Regions from separate parts of the Peribacillus sp. P4_C12 genome, predicted to be linked through region 2. Evidence: riboswitches for the same ligand, from Rfam matches in the RefSeq annotation. Region 2 holds a riboswitch; the other holds the start of a gene.
The links. A riboswitch is a leader RNA that binds a small molecule or an ion and turns the genes downstream of it on or off. The one in region 2 is predicted to bind cyclic di-AMP.
Positions count from the first base shown of each region.

Region 1: linked by a shared signal. The riboswitch ahead of AC1DUW_RS09460 (APC family permease) and the one ahead of AC1DUW_RS09310 (TrkH family potassium uptake protein) in region 2 are both predicted to bind cyclic di-AMP.

Region 1 is NZ_JBFUIB010000040.1:14,131-19,257, reverse strand. It holds gene AC1DUW_RS09460 (APC family permease) at 101-1,927, opposite strand; cyclic di-AMP (ydaO/yuaA leader) riboswitch at 2,079-2,221, opposite strand; gene AC1DUW_RS09455 (hypothetical protein) at 2,379-2,519, shown strand; gene AC1DUW_RS09450 (cytochrome P450) at 2,943-4,340, shown strand; gene AC1DUW_RS09445 (hypothetical protein) at 4,460-4,633, shown strand; partial or broken gene AC1DUW_RS09440 (YjcZ family sporulation protein) at 4,756-4,869, opposite strand; gene AC1DUW_RS09435 (YczF family membrane protein) at 5,125-5,127, shown strand, end outside.
Region 2 is NZ_JBFUIB010000039.1:6,514-21,605, forward strand. It holds gene AC1DUW_RS09280 (MerR family transcriptional regulator) at 1-435, opposite strand, end outside; gene AC1DUW_RS09285 (GNAT family N-acetyltransferase) at 541-990, shown strand; gene AC1DUW_RS09290 (NUDIX hydrolase) at 1,082-1,252, opposite strand; gene AC1DUW_RS09295 (iron-containing alcohol dehydrogenase) at 1,296-2,471, opposite strand; gene AC1DUW_RS09300 (flavin monoamine oxidase family protein) at 2,871-4,334, shown strand; gene AC1DUW_RS09305 (hypothetical protein) at 5,305-5,505, opposite strand; cyclic di-AMP (ydaO/yuaA leader) riboswitch at 5,839-5,981, shown strand; gene AC1DUW_RS09310 (TrkH family potassium uptake protein) at 6,327-7,673, shown strand; gene AC1DUW_RS09315 (potassium channel family protein) at 7,697-8,353, shown strand; gene AC1DUW_RS09320 (hypothetical protein) at 8,582-8,797, opposite strand; gene AC1DUW_RS09325 (STAS domain-containing protein) at 8,936-9,310, opposite strand; gene AC1DUW_RS09330 (class I SAM-dependent methyltransferase) at 9,393-10,097, opposite strand; gene AC1DUW_RS09335 (hypothetical protein) at 10,204-10,815, opposite strand; gene AC1DUW_RS09340 (class I SAM-dependent methyltransferase) at 12,209-12,823, opposite strand; gene AC1DUW_RS09345 (PadR family transcriptional regulator) at 13,158-13,487, shown strand; gene AC1DUW_RS09350 (pentapeptide repeat-containing protein) at 13,503-14,222, shown strand; gene AC1DUW_RS09355 (MFS transporter) at 14,500-15,092, opposite strand, start outside.

The DNA.
Region 1 (5,127 bases), on a different contig from region 2:
GAGCGTAAATTGAAGAAAGAGCAAACCCAGTTAAGGTTTGCTCTTTCTGTAGAGAATACAGCAAAGTAAGGCTGTCTATGAAATCACTTTTTATATATTTTTATTTCTTCAAATGATAAGGTACAGTCGTAACAACTACATTCCTTCTATAAAGCAAGTAGGCCTTAATCAGTAAACTTGATTGGTTATGAAGAATATTGTGCCAGCCTTTCTTCGGAATAAATTGAGGGATTATTACCGTAACTTTATAGTTGGATTCCCTCGCTTTATGTTCAACCGTATCTACAAATTTAGTTAATGGCTGTATGATACTCCTATAATAAGAGTTTAGTGTCACAAGTCTAACATCTGGTTGCCACTTCTTCCATTTTTCTTCGAATTTTTTTTCATCTTCTCTTTCAAAAGAAACATAAACGGCAATAACCTGATGTGCTGAAAGAGATTTAGCATAATTTAAGGAGTTCTCAACCACATGAGTTATACCAGCCACAGGTACAATAATGATATTCCCTTCTATTGGTAAGATAGGCTCACAAGTTGTAATCCTAAGTTGGTCACCAACTGCTTCATAATGCTTTCTAATTCGATGAAAAATAACAATGATGATAGGTAAAAAAATCAAAACAGGCCAAACCTGAGTGAATTTTGTTAAAAAGAATATCATCGTGACGATAAAGCTAATAAGGGCACCAATTGAATTAATGGTTAACTTCATCATCCATCCTTTTGGCTTCTCGCGAATCCATTTAACAATCATCCCGGTCTGGGACAACGTAAATGGAATAAATACCCCTACCGCATAAAGGGGAATAAGATTTTCTGTATGTCCTCCAAATGCGATTATTAAGATGATTGATGCAAGTCCTAGTATGATAATTCCATTGGAATATCCTAATCGGTCTCCTCTAATTGTAAACGCCCTAGGTATGAATTTATCCTTTGCAAGATTTACCGCAAGCAAAGGGAAAGCAGAATAGCCAGTGTTGGCAGCAAGGATTAATATTAATGCTGTCGTACCTTGGATAAAGTAATACATAAAATTGCGTCCAAATATCTCTTCAGCAATTTGTGAAACAACAGTTACCTCTGCGCTAGGAACAATGCTTAAATAATAGGCTAAGAATACAATACCCGTAAATAACACAGCAAGTAAGGAACCCATAGCTATTAATGTTTTTGCAGCATTATTAGGCGCTGGATTTTTAAAGTTTGGAATCGCATTGGAAATCGCTTCAACTCCTGTTAATGCAGAGCTACCTGATGCAAAAGCTCTTAGAAGTATAAATAAACTGATCCCTGCTACTGGTGTTCCGATTGATGCATGTAAGTCAGGGGAAACTTCACCAGTCAAAATTTTGTATACACCTACACCAATCAGAATGAATAACGCTAAAACGAATAGATACACTGGATAGGCTAATACGGAAGCCGACTCTGTTACCCCTCTTAGGTTAAGGATGGTAAGAAGAATTACAAAAATTATAGCAATAATCACATTATATGAATGTAGGCTGGGAAAAGCAGATGTGATGGCATCTGTACCCGCAGAAACACTTACAGCCACAGTTAGGATATAGTCGACTAACAAAGATCCTCCAGCTATCAACCCAGGATTCACACCCAAATTGTTTTTTGAAACCACGTATGCTCCCCCGCCATGAGGATAAGCAAAGATAATTTGTCTATAGGACAAGATTAAAGCCATTAACAGAATCAATACACCAATGGCGATAGGAATGGAATACCAAAATGCTGCGGAACCCACTGTAATTAAAACAATTAAAATTTGTTCCGGGCCATATGCAACGGAAGACAAAGCATCAGAAGATAATATGGCCAAAGCTTTTGTTTTGTTAAGCTTTTGGTCACCTAATGCAGTAGATTTTAGAGGCCGACCTATTAAGAACCTCTTTATAGAAGATAACACTTAGAATCACCGCCATTTTTCAAATTAAGTTTATTTTGCCCAGTTATATGAAAAAAACTTCACGAAAAAAACAAGAATAAAATAGAAAAATGCCCACAAGTCATAGTTAAATAGACCTGCAGACATCATTTTTTTGTCTCACAAGCTCCACCTTCCTTCTCATATAACGCTTACGAGGTTAGCTGTCGGATTCGGACCTTTGAGTAGCCCTACCTAGAAAGGATTCACCCCTTGGATTGAAAACAATCCTTATAACGGTTCCCCCGTACCATAAGGTTTCAGCGATTTAGAAATATGAAACTGTTGATTATCATACTCCCGTGATTCGGAAAAGTAAATGAAAATTTTGCAAACAAAAAGAATAATTTTTTCTTAGAGGGGTTATGTTGTTAACAAATACTTCATTAGTGATTAAGACACATTAGTACCAAGAAAGGAGAGAACAGAATACATGCCCCAAAAAACTGATAACCCAATCATATCTGATGAGTTTTTAGATCAAGTGGCTAAAGAAATTAACGAACAATATGGTGGTCCTGCAAAGGAAAAAAATGATCAGCACCATAATAGAAATAGGGACGAACGAAGCTGAATATTTCTCTCATTTATTAACAAAAGGAATTTCCTTTCTGAATATCCCCCAAAAAAACTCTGGGTTCCTCTCACCCAGAGTTTTTTACACTAGACACCTTTCATTCCTAACCTGTTTATTACCAGTAAATTAGGAACTATCATTTGTACTTCTCTCCTCTTTGTGGTTTCTTATCAGCTCAAAATACGCTCTCACGATTTGTTATTTTCTATACTCAACTTATAGAGAAAACGTTATTTTTAGTTGAGTAAGAATAGAAATCTAGTAATCTCTCCTCCCCCTTTAGGACTCGTATATTCATTCATTATGATTAACTAATTAAAAATTATGTGCTCTTTCTTTTAACAACTTGTCCAAACCAATATAGTTTTTTCTCATAGAATGATTACAAGAAATTATTATTACCGAAAGGAGAAAACAACATTGAGTGAAACTGATGAAGTTTTATATGATTCTCCAATGGTCCCAAATGGAAAACTAATTTCTGGCCATACAAAGGAGTTTCAAAAAGATGTACTTGGCTTTCTTACCCGTTTATCAAAAGAATATGGAGACGTTGCAAAATTCCGTTTTGGACCTTTCCAAAATGTTTACCTCATTTCAAACCCGGAACTAATAAAGCAGATACTTGTAACGAAACAAAAATCCTTCGTCAAATCTAAGGACAGCAATGCTATAAAACCACTCGTTGGTGATGAAGGACTTCTTACAAGCGAAAAAGACGTTCACAGGCGCCAGAGAAGGCTTATTCAACCCTCCTTCAAAAGGTCCCATATTAGCAATTATGCCCAGGATATGATTGATATAACAATGGACTATATTTCAACTTGGGAAAATGAGAAAGAACGGATTATTACGAAAGATATGATGAATATCGCCCTTGGGATAATAAGCAAGACCATGTTCAGCATGGATTTCAAAGATGGGTATGATGTGGTCGGAGAACCGATGGAAGCAGCCTTGAGACTTTCCGTCAAAAGGATGAGAACACTTCTTCAATTACCCTTATGGGTTCCAACTAAAAGCAACCGTGAATATAAAAATGCGATACAAAGACTTGATAAAGTGATTTATAGCATTATCGAAAAACGTAGGGAAGATGCAGAAAGACATGAAGATATGCTTGGAATTTTAATGGAGGCTCGAGATGATGAGGACGGCTTAGGTATGTCAAACCAGCAGGTACGCGATGAACTAATGACCATCTTCATTGCCGGTCACGAAACGACGGCAAATGCGCTTTCCTGGGCCATATACTTTCTTTCACAGAATCCAGAAGTGGAAACTAAACTTTTCAATGAAATAGATAGAGTAATAGGCAACCGTACTCCTACGCCTGACGATTTCATGAAATTAACATACACACAAAATATTATCAGGGAATCACTTCGCATATACCCGCCAGTCTATATCATTTCACGGGAAGCGGAGGAGGATGTGGAAATAGGTGGGCATCATTTTAAAAAAGGCGATATGTTTTTGCTAAGTCCATATGTGATGCAGCACAAGCCGGAGTATTTTGATAATCCAGATTCTTTTATTCCTGAAAGATTTGAAAACAACTATTTGAAAACTTTACCTACGTACGCTTACTTTCCGTTTAGCGGGGGGGCAAGAGTTTGTATTGGTAATCATTTTGCATTGATGGAGGCTGTGCTTGTCCTAGCGTGTATTGCTCAACGATATAGAATTAGGCTAGCACCGGACCATCATGAAGTAAAACCAATTACAACCCTTACACTCAGACCAAAGCGTGGATTGCGCATGATAGTAGAAGAAAGAAATGAAGAAGGGTTCCAACCTGGAGCTTCTGACATTTAAATGAATATAAAATGTATTACATGAACAAAACTTTCCTCCTGCTGATAAGGCCTGTTATTAACTTTTTAAGAGCCGGACCTATTTTGGTGGACATCTGAATTACAAAAGGAGGGATGAAAATGTATATGCTTCATTCACACAAGATGGGTACCATCCACACTGAAATGCACTATCTAGGGATGGCTTCACAGGTATTTGCCGGTTATTTAGAATTTCTACAGGATAGTGAACAGGTGCAGGACACCGATTACCTACATCCACTTTCTTTCTCCACATTATGTGAGAGTGAATAGAATAGCCTCACAGTTTTTTTAAATAATTATAGAAGAAACCGACCCTATTAAGGTCGGCTTTTTTTATTTTCTTAGCAGTAGCCGCCATATCCTTGAACCGGGGCATATCCACCACCGTATCCACCACCACAAAAGCTAGCTCCAACAATTATTAACAATATAAACAAAACAACTATAAAGGCGAAACCTCCACCAAATCCAAATCCGCCGTCACAACTTGACTCACAACCTGACATATAGAAACATCTCCTTATTTGTTTTTATAGAAGAACTTAAATGGGTTAGTTCATCTTATGCACTAGTCAGGAAAATGACAGCAATAATACAATTTAACTTTTTTTGGTCTTATAATTAGTTATTTCATGATCTTCACTGAATATTGAATAGGATGAAAATTATTTTGTATCAGCTTTATTTTTTATAGTCTCACTTATATATTGTATATTTTCAGTTGTTTAACCGCACTTTAAGAAAAGATTGAAGGTGATAGGATG
Region 2 (15,092 bases):
ATTCAAGATGGAGTCACTAAGGAAAAGGTGTTCTTCCTCCTGAAATTCTAATGTGATTTGAGAATAATCAATACGTATCGCTTTTTCAGTGAGGGATATTTTCGTTTCAATAATCTTCTGTATTCGATAAAGATTATCTATTTTTTTTTCTAATTCTATGGATTTTTCTTTAAAAAGGTTAATTAATTCTATAGGTGATCTGTTAGTAAGAAACCATTTAATCTCTTTCAAGGGCATTTTAACTTCTTTTAAAAGTGTGATAACAGAAAAAACTTCAAATTGTTGATAGGAGTAATACCGATAGCCCTTTTCATTTTTTATATCGGGAGAAAAAAGCCCAATCTCATCATAGTGAATTAGCGTTTGTTTTTTTACATTACATAGTTTGGCGAATTCTCCAGTAGTAAAATATTTGCCTAAATTTCCATCGACCAATACAATCTCTCCCTTGACTATATGGTAACCATATACCTTAGGCTATTAGTATATCATGTTAACAAAACGGCTAAACATGAGGGAAAATGAGGAAGGATTAATATTATGACCATCACTATTAATGAAGTCACGAACGAAAATGTAAATGATATTTTAAAATTGGGAATAAACACAATGCAAAAATCGTTTATTGAAACGACAGAACAATGTTTAGAAGAAGCCATGGAGTGTAAATATTATAAGCCAGTGGGACTTTATTCAGACAATAGCTTGGTCGGTTTTGCTATGTATGGATTTTTTCCCGAGGAAGGGGAAAATGGAAGAGTGTGGTTAGATCGTTTTTTAATTGATGCTAGATATCAAGGTCTTGGGCTTGGAAGTATCATGTTAAAAGCTTTAATACAACGATTAACTAAAGAATATAATTGTAATGAAATCTATTTAAGTGTAATTGAAGATAATCAAGCTGCACTTCACTTGTATAAGAAATTCAACTTTACATTCAATGGTGAATTAGATATTAACAAAGAAAAGATCATGGTTAAAAAAGTATAATACATCAGAATGGTATAAATAGATATACATGTAAAATGCCACCTAATTGGTGGCATTCTATCTTGATAAACGCAATGGACAACAACTTGTTTTATTGATCAAGAATTTCATGCAAATAATCACCATGTCCTCTAACCAATTCTACTTCGCCCAACATAGATACCCAAAAGAATCGGAACGTTAAACCAGACTCTGCCCCACCACCTGTGGGATAGTGATTAAAGAAAGAATTCATACTTATCTCAGCAAGTATGCTTGGCACTAACTAAGTTATGAGGTATTTTAAAATTGAAGTCTCCACATATTCACCCCTGTACTTTATCTTCAGTAGCAAACTTATAATGATAACAAGTATGATACAACTCTTCTAATTCTTGTTTAGTTGGGACCCTCGGGTTATTAGCAGGGCTCCCGCTATCTATGGCGTCTCTTGCCATTTTACTGACTGAGAGATTAAATTTCTCCTCTTCTATTCCCCATCCTTCGAGATTAGGAATGTTCAGCTTTTGGCAAAGTGCCTTAACAGATTCTACCGCAACCAAAGCTGCCCTTTCTATAGAAAGGTTTTTATATTCAGTTTTAAAAATTCTCCCCAAATCCGCCAACCGCTCCATACAGGCTTCCTTGCTGAATTCCAATACCGCTGGCAATAGCATGGCATTCGAGTATCCATGAGGTACATGGAACAAAGCTCCAATTGGTCTCGACATTCCATGAACCAAACAAACGGAAGAATTCGAGAATGCTATCCCTGCTTGAAGGGCTCCTAATGACATCTTTTCACGGGCATCTATGTTATCCCCATCATCGTAAGCGTTTTCAATATTCTCCACAATCAATCTCATCGCGGACAGAGCCATTGTGTCTGTCATTGGGTGAGACCGTTTTGATAAATAGGCCTCAACCGCATGACTTAATGCATCCACACCCGTCGCAGCTGTTATATGTGGTGGAGAAGAAACTGTCAGCAACGGATCGACAATGGCGACTAAAGGCATAAAATTCGGCTGTTTAATCATCATCTTCACATCATCATCGGTGTTAGTAATAACAGTAGCATCCGTCGCTTCTGAACCCGTTCCAGCAGTTGTTGGAATAGCAATGTGCGGTATTGCCGCTTTGTCCGCTATTTTTCTTCCACCCATATATTCTCCAATATATCCACCATTCGTGGCAAGGACAGCAATTGCTTTCCCAGTATCAATACAGCTTCCTCCACCAAGGGAAATGATTAGATCACATGACTCCTTTTCAAAAAGTTCTAATGATTCTTCCACATATTGGTCTGTTGGTTCTGAATCAACTCCAAGATAAACTGCACTTGCTACTCCGTTGTCATGAAGATACTGACAACATTGATTGACGCAACCGAGTCGGCTCATTACCTTATCACTTATAATGAGTGCTTTCTTCCCACATAATGCCGCTTCCGCTCCCACTTTCTCAAAAGATTGCCGGCCATATATAATAGTCTGTGGCATTCTGAAAAATTCAAATCCCTTCACTTGATAATCCCCCTTTTGTTTTCATACAAATAAATAAAGCAAAAACCAATACCCCACATCCTTATTGAAAAGTACTGAAGAAAGTTCTAGTATCCCTGCAGAAAACATACAGAGCCTTGCATCCGAAATGCTTGACCCTGGAAGATATCATTCTCCATTACCTTAAAGTAAAAGAAAATGAAAAGGCAGCTGACATAACAGATTTATAAAACTACCAATGTACTAATTGATTCTGCTTCTTTGTTTTTTATTTAGATAATACCCGTTTTTTATCCTGATTATTATCTATAAATATCATCTGATTAACTCTTGAATACATATGCATCTCTGCTAGTGAATACAATGTAATAAATCTTTTTCACTAGGGGCGAAGATATGCCTAATAATCAGTTAACGACTCAACAAATGATTAGCATTATTAAAAATGGTCTTAAAAAGTCGCAAGTTCCCAAGAATATTACTATTGTGGGCGCAGGACTAGCAGGACTGGTTGCATCTTCTCTATTGAAGGAGGCAGGGCACAACGTCACCATCCTTGAAGCAAACAACAGGGTGGGCGGACGCACCTATACAATACACTCTCCCTTTAGCAATGGGCTTTATTTAAACCTAGGTCCAATGCGTATTCCTGAAGGTCATTTTTTGACATTAGAGTATATTAAAAAATTTGGACTAACCGTAAACCAGTTTATTAACCGAACTCCAATGGATATTCTTTATCTCAATGGTATTAAAACACGTCTTAACATCTTTGAACGGTCTCCTGGTATTCTCAACTTTCCCGTTGCCCCGAATGAAAGAGGTAAAAGCGCAGAGATGCTGGTGAATTTAGCTACACAGCCAATTCTCGATTTTATTAAACAAGATCCAAAGAGAAATTGGGATCTCGTAGAAAAAGAATTTAAAAACTACTCACTAGGTACTTTCTTAAACACTTACCATTATCAATATGCTACGACTTTTTCAGATGGCGCGGTCGATATGATAGGTTTACTCCTTGACTACGAAGCATATATGGGGATGTCATTTGTTGAAGTTTTACGAGAAGCGGCGTCCTTCGGAGCAAATCGTTTCTATGAGATAACCGGTGGTATGGATCTGCTTCCAAGGGCATTTCTGCCGCAATTAAAAGATGTCATTATGTTCTATCAAAGGATGACTAAAATTGTTCAACATAACAACCGTGTAACCATCCATTCCACTCATCAGCACACCTTAGAGCATTCCACTATAACTGGTGATCTTGCCATCATAACTATCCCCTTTTCACTGTTACGATTTGTGGAAGTTGAACCATACCATTCTTTTTCCTATTATAAACGGAGAGCGATTCGTGAGCTCAACTATATGGAAGCTACCAAAATCGGAATCGAGTTTAAAAGCAGATTTTGGGAAAGGCATCATCAATATGGTGGTAAATCCATAACTGACCTTCCGATTCGATTCACTTATTACCCAAGTCAGGGGATTGGTACAAAAGGACCTGCTGTGGTTTTGGCAAGTTATACATGGGCGGATGAAGCTTTAACATGGAACGGTTTATCAAAGAAAGATCGCATTCAATATGCTTTAAAGAACTTAGCTGAAATTTACGGTAACCAAGTCTATTCTGAGTTTGTTTCAGGAACTTCCTTTAGTTGGGTAGATAATGAATATTCTTGCGGAGCTTTCACTGCCTTTGAACCGGGTCAGGAAACCGAGCTTTATCCTTATATCTCTATACCTGAAGGAAGAGTGCACTTTGCCGGTGAACATACTACACTTACCCACGGTTGGATGCAAGGGGCGATTGAATCTGGAATACAAGTAGCATATGAAGTAAATGATTTGCCAAAATAAAACAGAAAAAAAGGTAAAATCAGCTGTTTACATAGGGACTTCTCATGTTTCCTAAAAAATTTCATAGAGTCCTAAGTTTATTACCATTTAGGACATTGAATATAGATGTATTTAAGACTATTATTGGAGTAAACGAACAAAAAGTCAATAACTTCCAAACAACAAACTATCTAAAAAATGGATATTAAGTAAAAGTATTGTCGCCCCAGTATTACCACATGTGTCATGGAGGTTCCCCCCCATGTATTAGAGAATAATCAAGGGCGAGGTTTCTCACGAATACGATTAAACCTTCTTATCCTCTATGGATGTGAAAAATGAAAAGATTAAAAGAAGATGTTTAGACTAAGAATGTCTAAACATCTTCTTTACATAGGACCTAATGATCTATTCAAAATGTTAGTAGCAATTTATTTAAAGTTTGTAAAAGTGTCCTTTTATGATGCTATAAATAAAATGGTTCTAGGGGCGTACCGGGTACTCCACAATGAACTCTTTGAATAATACTGACATATACTCTAACTTCCTCATATATTGCATTACATTTTCATGGTAAGTTTGCATAAACCAACTATCCGAACGAATGCAGAAATATCCTTTGATCCATATGATATAAGGCATAACTTTTTCCTCATCGGTTTTCAGTCTTCCAGGATTTTTCACTCGTTTCTTTTAGAGCCATTTTCGAAAACACTTTCTATTACATCCAACTCTTTTAAGCTTTTTGGAGTATTTCCATCCCAACAATATACACGCAAAAAAAACTCATTCAATATAAAATGAGTTTGAAAATAAAAACGCATTATGGATGTTTAAGCTTCAGGTTGCGTGATTAACTCAGGAATTACATAGTTGAAATGCTGCAAAAGGAAATGATGAGTGAATTAATTATTCAATATACTTGACCCTCTACTATCTTTTAATGTTCAATTATTTATTCGCATGATCCAGTTAATAAGGACCTCTGGATTCAGATGATATTACCTTTGAAAAAAAAATTTATCAATGGATTCTTTTTCTTATCTGTTATCCTTAACTCATTCATTATTATTTGATCCTCATGATCGGCTATCCATTTCCTTAGTGCATCTTTATCCTGGCATTGAGTTAAATACGTCTGTCCACCTTTACCTGTAGCGTTAACAACATATCTATTAAACGTCTTCTCCATACTTGCCCGCCTTTTTTATATAATGTATTAAAATTTCAAAATTCGAATGCAATGAAATTTGAGCTTTTCTGTATCTAATTCCAAAAGGAAATACCATATATATATTAGAAACATAGATTCGCAATGACATACGCTTCAAGAAATGATGTATAAAATTACTGGTGTCATTTTTCAAATTTATCGAACCTATCATAATGTCCCAACTAATTTTTGTCAATAAGTTTTTAATATGTAAATAAAACGTAAATTTTCTGTTTTGTTCTAGCAATATTTTTTTACAATTTAGGGGTTTACAACTAGTAAATGATGGGAGTAGAATACGTTTATCAATTTAATACATTTCGGCCTAAACTCAAGGAAATTGAGTACGGAGGACCCAATCATTTGGGGTTAATTCTGCCATGCAGAAGGGATGAGATCAGCTCTTTCGCCATCCTACCCGTCAGCTAACTTCGTCGGCTAAAGCGAAGGAGGTCATAAGACCGCCGATTTCAGGGGCTATTTTGTTTTTGTGGCAAAATAGCAGCCAGATGTTTACGTAGGTCTTTTTATTATGCATTAAAAAGGGATTTTCCAAAGAGAATTTCCTAAGCTCGACTCAATTAGGGATTAAGGATAATAAATACCTTTATCACACATAAAGAGGCTTGTGCCAAATGGCTTCATGTACAGGAAAAGTAACTTGGTCCATTGGTTGTACGAATAGAATGAAATACAAGCGAAATACTAACCCTACCACTGGATAACGATTTCCTGATGGAAACATCAGAGAGGTATATTTCGTTTTGTTATTATTGTAGCTTACTAATTTACAGGTAAGGATGATCATTTTGATAAAAGCAAAAGATTTGTTAGATCCGCCAAAAATTCTTGTACTTGGCTTTGCCTTCCTGATACTTGTTGGAGCCTATTTATTAACCCTGCCGATTTCCACTGAAAATGGGAATGGTCTTTCTTTTCTAAATGCTTTATTTACCTCAACCTCTGCTACATGTGTAACAGGACTTGTCGTAGTGGATACGGGAACCACTTTTACTAAATTTGGAGAGCTAGTCATTTTATCACTCATTCAAATAGGCGGGTTGGGGTTTATGTCATTTGCGACGTTTTTCTTTTTCCTATTAGGCAAAAGGATTTCTTTAAAAGGCAGGTTACTCTTGCAGGAGTCCTTAAATAATCTATCCATGGCAGGTGTAGTCAAGTTAGTAAAACGGCTTTTAATTTTCACGGCCATCATTGAAGGCATGGGTGCCCTTATCTTATCGATTCGCTTTTCTTTTGAYATGCCAATCGGCAAAGCAATCTATTACGGGGTTTTTCATTCCATATCGAACTTCAATAATGCCGGCTTTGATTTAATGGGAGAATTCAGGAGTTTGACTCCTTATGTATCAGATCCTTTCGTAACCCTTACAGTCGCTTCCCTGATCACATTAGGCGGAATAGGATTTATCGTGATGAATGAAATTTACGAATACCGTGTTACCCATCGTTTGTCTGTACATACGAAGGTTGTACTGATGGCTAGCTTAATCCTTACAATTGGAGGGGCCATTTTAATCTTTATATTTGAATTTGGAAATGCCAAAACATTGCAGCCTTTATCTTTCATGGGGAAAACGTTGGCTTCTTTGTTTCAATCCGTTACTCCGAGGACAGCAGGTTCTAATACATTGAATATCCCTGATTTAACACAACCCACATTGCTGCTTATCATTTTCTTGATGTTTGTTGGGGCTTCACCGGGATCGACTGGCGGCGGGATTAAAACCACCACATTAGCCACGCTGATTGGAACGGTTTGGTCACAGATTAAAGGAAAAGAAGATGTGGTATTGTTTCGGTACCGCATTGTGAATGAAACGATATTTAAAGCATTATCCGTTACTTTCATAGGGTTATTTATCGTTTCAACCATCACCATTCTGCTGACTATTACAGAAACCGGAAGTGATTTCTTGACGGTTTTATTTGAAGCCACTTCAGCATTTGCTACCGTGGGTCTCTCAATGGGATTAACCCCYGAATTATCCCCCATTGGTCGGATGCTCATAATTTTCACAATGTTTGCGGGCCGGGTTGGACCTTTGACTTTTGCTTTTGCTATCGCAATGAGACGTAAACCAGATCCATTCCGCCGTCCAAAAGGCAAAATCATGATTGGTTAATCATTAATGAGGGAGTGTTAAAGATGGGAAAACGACAATATGCCGTTATCGGTTTAGGAAGATTCGGAACGAGTGTAGCTCATAGATTATATACAGCCGGACAAGAAGTCTTGGGTATTGATGTAAGCGAGGAAAGAGTCGAGAATGCAGAATTAAGTGTAACTCATGCAGTTATGGCTGATACTACCGAAGAAGAGGCACTAAAATCCATTGGTATCCGTAATTTTGATTGTGTCATCGTAGCCATCGGAAATGATATGCAGTCAAGCATTTTAACTACATTGCTTTTAAAGGAACTAGGAGTGAAAAAGGTAATAGCAAAAGCTCTAAATAAACATCACGGTCAAGTGCTCGCTAAAGTTGGTGCTGACTGGGTTATCTACCCTGAAAGAGATATGGGTGAACGGGTCGCTAATCAACTCCTATCACCCAACATGCTGAACTATATAGAACTCTCAAAAGAATACAATATCGAGGAAATCATTATACCCATAAGCATGACAGGAAAAAGTCTCAGAGAGCTTGATTTACGTGCGAAATATAATATCAGTGTAATTGCCATCGTGAGTAATGGAGAAATTATCATAGCTCCGTCACCTGATCAGAATATCCTTGAAAAAGATATGCTTTTAGTGGTTGGTAATAAAGAAGATCTAGCCGTGTTTGCAAATATTGAATAACCTAGGTCCCTAATCAAGGAGCAGGATACCCTCTCATCGGTTCCGGCTTTCGCTGGACGAGATGACCTAAAAAAGATTGGGCTTATCGGCCAATTAAGAATGACTCATCGTATGACTTCGTGTCATATATATCAATCCCTATAAAATCTAAACAGTCAGCATCCGAAAAGAGAAACACTATTTTCGCAGTATCTGGATGAGTAACTGACTGTTTTACTGATTTATCATTCAATCTGAAAGAGTAAAAAAGCTCATGATCTGGACTTTTATCACAGTATCTCCTGCTAATTCAATTCCGATGATCGGAAGGTCGTTACCAAAATCCAGCATTATATCATTATTTTGTGGGAGCTCATCCGTATTTGAAATTTTGTATTTATATGGTTCAGCCAAGTAAATATAGCCCCTTTCTGCTTCATTATCATATGTTACTTGTTTATCCAATGGTCCACCGTCCTCAATCTATTTTTCTCTTCTACATGAAAACCAAATCTCCTTAATACTTCCTTACCATTCACGTAAGAATTCCCCCAGTTAAACCATTTTTAGCTTTATGGCCTTGTGTCCCAGCCTGTAGATAGTTTATTCATTTGTATGAATCGCTTGGGCCAGAGTGGATTTTATCGTTACTTTATCAAAAGGCAGTTGAAGTTGCACAGCAGTAATAGCTATGTCTGGACGAAGTCCCGAAAGAGTTGTATCAACCCCATTTAGATGTAAGGATTCAATCAATTTTGACAGTTGTTGAGCAGATACACTGTCGATTGCATGAACACCTGATAAGTCTATAAAAAGCCTAGTAACATTTTTTTCTGCACATTTTTGTAACCTGTTATCAAGCAAGAACATCCCTCTCATTGTGTCAATATCACCAATAAGGGGAAGTAACGTGGTGTTATCGTTTAGTGATATGACAGGAGAGCCTAATTCATTAATCGTTTCCTGTTGAGCTTTCATTATTTCATTAGAATATCTATTGGTAGCTTCAGTAAACCTCTCTAGAACTTCACTGAACATTGCAGGGTCTAGTTCACAAAAATTACTTTTTCCTAAATAAAGCAGTCCATAAACCAGATACCCCAAAGACTTCATTAGACCGCTTAAATTCCTTCATTTTACGTATTTCTATCTCTTCAAAATCCTTGAAAATCGTTCTTAGTTTTTCCTCAGTAAAACCTAACCCGCCTCTAAGACTTCCTAATCTATATACTTCCCAATCTGAAATATCTGCACCACCTAATATTCCTCCTTGAACAAAACAAGTAATCGCATAGAAACCCTTAGGCTTTAACGCCTTTTTCACCATTTCTATATAATTCATTCTTCTATGTGGAGCAATATGATGAAAGCAACCTGAATCATAGACGGTGTCATATTTTCCTTCTTCAATTTCTAAGTCAAAAATGTTTTTTTGAATAAAATTGATGTTCACTTTCTTTTCTGTTGCCCACTCTTTTCCCCATTCAAGAGCTTCTTTTGAAACGTCAACAGCATCAACTGAGCAGCCCTTTTGAGCAAAATAAATGGCATTCCTTCCAGGACCACATCCAAGTTCAAGAACCTCCCCTGAACCAAGTAACTCTCTGTCAAAATAATTAACTAAATTCTCGTCTGGTAGGTTTTCAAAAAAGGGAATCTCCTTTTCACGATCTTCATAAAAATCATTCCAGAATTTAGTTGGTTCACGCAATAACGAGTCCAGCATTTCTAATAAATCTTCATAGTTATAAATCGTTTCAGACAAAATATCCCCTCTTTTCAATTAAATCCTTCCAACTAATTGTACTGAATTCCAAAAAATTTATTCACCTGAAGTTATTTTTGATTAGAATCAGAGTTAGCTAGACAACTTAGAACAACCTAAGTCGATTTGACAGCTCTTCCCCTTTTTCTTGAACTTCAAGACGGTTCTGTAAATGAATGGGTAGAATACAAGTTGTTTTTTCTAAGTATTCAGCGGTAATGTTTTCTTGGTTTGTATCACCTGAAATTTCTTCCCCTATCATTGCTAAGACAAAAGATGATTGATTATATATGTTTTCTGCTATTTTTATAAATATCTCATCAACTTTATTTAACCAGGGGTTAAGTTCTTTTGTAAGCGGATATTTATAAGGATATATCTGCTCGAATATTGCTTGTGGTATTGATATATCTAACCAATCAGATTCGCCATCGATTCTGGTGATAGTGATTGCACAGGGCAAAGTATTTCCATCAGATATAAATAGTGTTCCATAAAAATGATTCACACTGTCATCTTCTATTTTTATTGGTAAAGAAATTGAATGCGTTTGAAAGTCCTGCCGTTCTTTCCAAATCCCGTTGAAAAATTTGCTTTTCTGCAATGAAACAAGAGCGTCATTCAATCTTTTATTATCTCCAACTGGGTGATACTCAATTGATAGTTCATAGAAACCGCCAATCCAATTATCAGGGTTAATAACTTCACTATAATTCATATATTTTCAACTCCATTTTATTAACTCTTTAAGAGTTCCTTGTGATGCAATTGGATTTTTGGCAAGCCGAATTAAGCATTTGTAAAATGCGATCTGTGATTAACTTTCTAATCTCTTCTTCAAGATTATCAACATTTTGCATGTTTATAATTATATATCGGATAATTTTCTGATTTATATTTATATTACAAAAATTAAAATATTCATGTATTATTATATAAAACAATGACTATAAAAAATAAGAAATGGGCCTATTATGTTGAATTATCTTAAATTTAGATCTAAATCATATATTGTTATTCTTTTAGGATTTCTTATTGGTATAACAATTTGTGAAATTTCATTTAAAAACCCAGATCATTTTACAGGTGTTACTTTCTTTCTAGTAGGTATTTTAATTGGAGAATACACAATGATAAAAAAGTGGCTAAAAGAAAAGTAAACAAACATGTTCGCTAATAAGTCTAAGTAGTTGGAATTATTAAATGGGTACAGGCTTATTTTGTTTTTCTTATTAACCCTATTCACTGGTGGAGTAATATTCTTTGTTGTTAAGCTGATTAACAAAGTGCTTTGTTGCTGCCTTTTCTTGATATAATTAGTTCTGTAAATAAGTACCCAGCTGGAAAGTATCTCGTTTGGGTTTCGTATTTGACTTCTTCCAAGCCACTTCTGAAACATACAACCACCAATTTAGTGATGTTATTCCGCGTTCTTCTATTTATCTCGTATTTTTTCCAAAAGCTCTATAACCAGTTTATTTTGCTTTTCTACCGGTTTTAACGTCTTCTCAATTGTATTCGTAGCTATAAACAAAACAAATAAGATAGGTATTCCAACAAACAACTAGTACTTCCCCTCACAAATGCATACTTGCAATCGTTACCATTTATATCTTTTCACCGACAAACTATCTTGTATCCCAATCTTCTAATGACATCATTTCAAAGTATTCCTCAAAGTCCAATCTTAAGGGAGTAATTCATTTAAGGGAATTACCTTCAGGATCTTGAAAATAAATAGCAGCGTGAGCTTGAGGGTTATAGGAAGAATAAGTGGTTGCTTTTCAGGAGGAAATCCAAACGCAATCTTTATTTGTATTCCCTTTCCTTCAAGCCAATCCTTTGCATTCTCGACATCTTTTATATCTATATTTAACGCAATATGCCTTAAAGAAGGGTGATATGGTGTGTCTACTTTATCTGTTTCCCATAATCCTAACCAGCTGTGTCCTTTCTCAATCCAGAAGAAAGCTAATGTATCATTTGATAGGCTATTTCTAACTCTAACTTTTTATAAAACTCAATTGAATTAGCAAGATTACTCACTGGTAGGTGTGCTTCATAAAGACCCTTATTCATTGTTTCCTACTCCTTAGTTAGGCACGTCATCTTCATTTACAAATTATTATCTTTCTATACATTCCATTCATCATAATCGATTGATCTTCTACGATTTTTAGATTTTTACCATGTCTAGGATACAAGTCTTCAAACCGCAAGCCAATATCTGTACCTAAAACTCTAATAAAAGGTCTAAGAAGCTTCTTCGGTAATGATAGCTGTTTATTTTTAGAGATAAACTTATCGAATATAATTATTTTCCCATCTTGTTTTAAAACCCTAATCATTTCTTGAAAACATTTATTTGCATCAGGCACTACAGAAAGGACCAAACTTCCAACTATATAATCAAACGATTCATTGTTGAATTCCATATTTTGTGCATCCATTTCTAAAAACGTGATAGAGGTATTTTCATATTTCTCCATTGCTTTTTTAAGCATATCAGTTGAGAGATCTATTGCTGTTATCTCTAAGTCAAAGTGCTTGATTAACTCTAAGTCGGCCCCCGTTCCTACGCCCACAAACAGAACCTTTTCTCTGCTATTAAACGATATCTCTTCAAATATTCTTCTTCTGGCATTTAAAAAGAGATATGAATTGAAAATTTCGTCATAAATTGGAGACCAAATCTTATATATCACTTTATTCCAAGAATTATTCAAATTCTCCCCTCCTAGATATCCCTTAACACTACTTCTATAGATCATAATAAATTCCTTCCAAGTATGCATTAAAGTTACAAATACCCCTTATTACACCAACTGTTTTTCTCGACAAAGTGTAGTAAAAACAATTTTCAACTCACAAAGCTAAGAAAAAAACACCAATAGCTAATAAGTAGATGATTCCGGATCAATTTCAGGGTCATTTTTCTTATATAAAAGGTTTTTTTCTTGCGTACTAAATGACCTAAAATTCTTATGCTCCCCCTAATGAATAACATTACCTTGACTGTCATAGTAATATGTTATAAGGTATACCAAAGGAGGTGAGGATTTGGTTCAACGAAAACTATCCTCTGACCTGCTACGCGGACATGTTGATACGATGATTTTAAAACTCCTGCAAAGTGGCGATAAATATGGTTATGAAATTAGTAAATTGATATATGTGAGTTCAAATGAGCAGTACGAAATAAAGGAAGCAACGATGTATTCCAGCTTAAAACGTCTTGAAAAAGACGAATGCATCATCTCCTATTGGGGAGATGCTACACAAGGTGGCAGAAGAAAATATTATAAAATCACCCCAATCGGAGAAGACACATATACGCAAAACAAAAATAACTGGGAGCAAGCCAAGCAAATACTTGAACGCCTCTTGTAGAAAGGAAGAAAAAATGTGATTGAAAAACTAAATGCACATGTTCACAGCATTTTTGCTCCGTATCAAAATGCCAAAACAGCAAAGGAACTGGAAGAAGAACTGCTGCAAAACTTAATAGAGAAATATAATGACTATAAACAAAAAGGTTCTAGTGAGCAGGAGGCTTATAGATTAACGGTGGATTCAATTGGAGAAGTGTCAGAGCTCCTAGAAGCATTTAATCTCCAATACAGTGAGCTTGAACAGGCGATAAACATGGACTATTCTAGGCAACGCTTATTGGATTCCGACTTCCGCTCGGTTTCGGTGCATGATGGAAAATTTAATTCCTGCGATTTAACCCGTTCTGATTTCAGCCATTCCGACCTAACGAACAGCACATTTAAAAGCAGTAACTTAAATAATTGTATCTTTGAAAACGTCAATTTAACGAGTACCCTATTTAAAAGTTCAAACTTAAAGGGAGTCATTTTTAAAAATAGTAACTATAACAAAACCCACTTTAAAAGCTGTAATTTAGCTGGTCTTATCTTTGATGGGGAAACATTTAACCAAACCATTTTTGAGGGCTCAACATTGAAGAAAGCATCATTTCGCGACGCAACACTCAAGAATGTTCAATTTCGAACGTCTGATTTAAAGAAAATCGACTTTGAAGGTGCGTCAATGGATAAACTTACTTACAACTTTTTAATTGGAGCTAAGGTTGATCTTAGCAACGTAACAATACTTTAAAGGAGGGATTTTTTATGAGTTTACCAATCGCCATTGTAGTATCTACCTCAATCATATGTGTGACTGTGTTCATAACTGCTGTGACATTAAAAGGGATGAGCATGGGAGACTAATCCAGCAGCAACTTTTTATCAGATTCCCCTTGCCCTTGCTAAGACTGAAAAAGTGTAAGTAGCCTTTCTTCTTTCCTTAAGTAGTGTGGCTTTACACAAGATTTCATCTTAATGGAAATGTCTTAGCTTGGTTTTTTATGTTTATTTAACATTTCCCCACTAATTTAAGAAACAGAACGTTCCCCTTTATTCGAGTTATCAATGAACTTAAAGAAAGGAAGTAATATTCCTAATAAAGATACAGTGCAGATAATGCTTCCTATTAAAAAGTACAATGGACGTATCCCCCAGATATCACTCAAAAATGTACCTGTTATTACCCCTAATAGCATCGTCCCTCTAATAATAAACAATCGAACCGAGGATATTTTCCCCATTATATGATTAGGTACGCTTTGTTGAAAAATAGTTTTATTATGAATACTAAAAATAGCCATAGCTATTCCAGCAAGAATTTCAGTCAAGAATGCAACAACTATACTATTGCTAATACCTAAGGAGATATATGTCAGACCTCCGATAATTAATGCTCCTAACATCAAAACCCTGCGACTCTTATGTTTTATTTTACTTACAAGCATGGAACCAATTACATACCCTAAAGGGAAACTAGCCATAAAATATCCGTACTCTGCATAACTACCAGATAACTCACCAGTGATATAGGGAAGAGTGATAACCATCGTAACTCCCACTCCAAATTGAACAAACGCCAAAAAGACTCCTAACCAAACGATGAGGGACTGTCTGAAAAAAT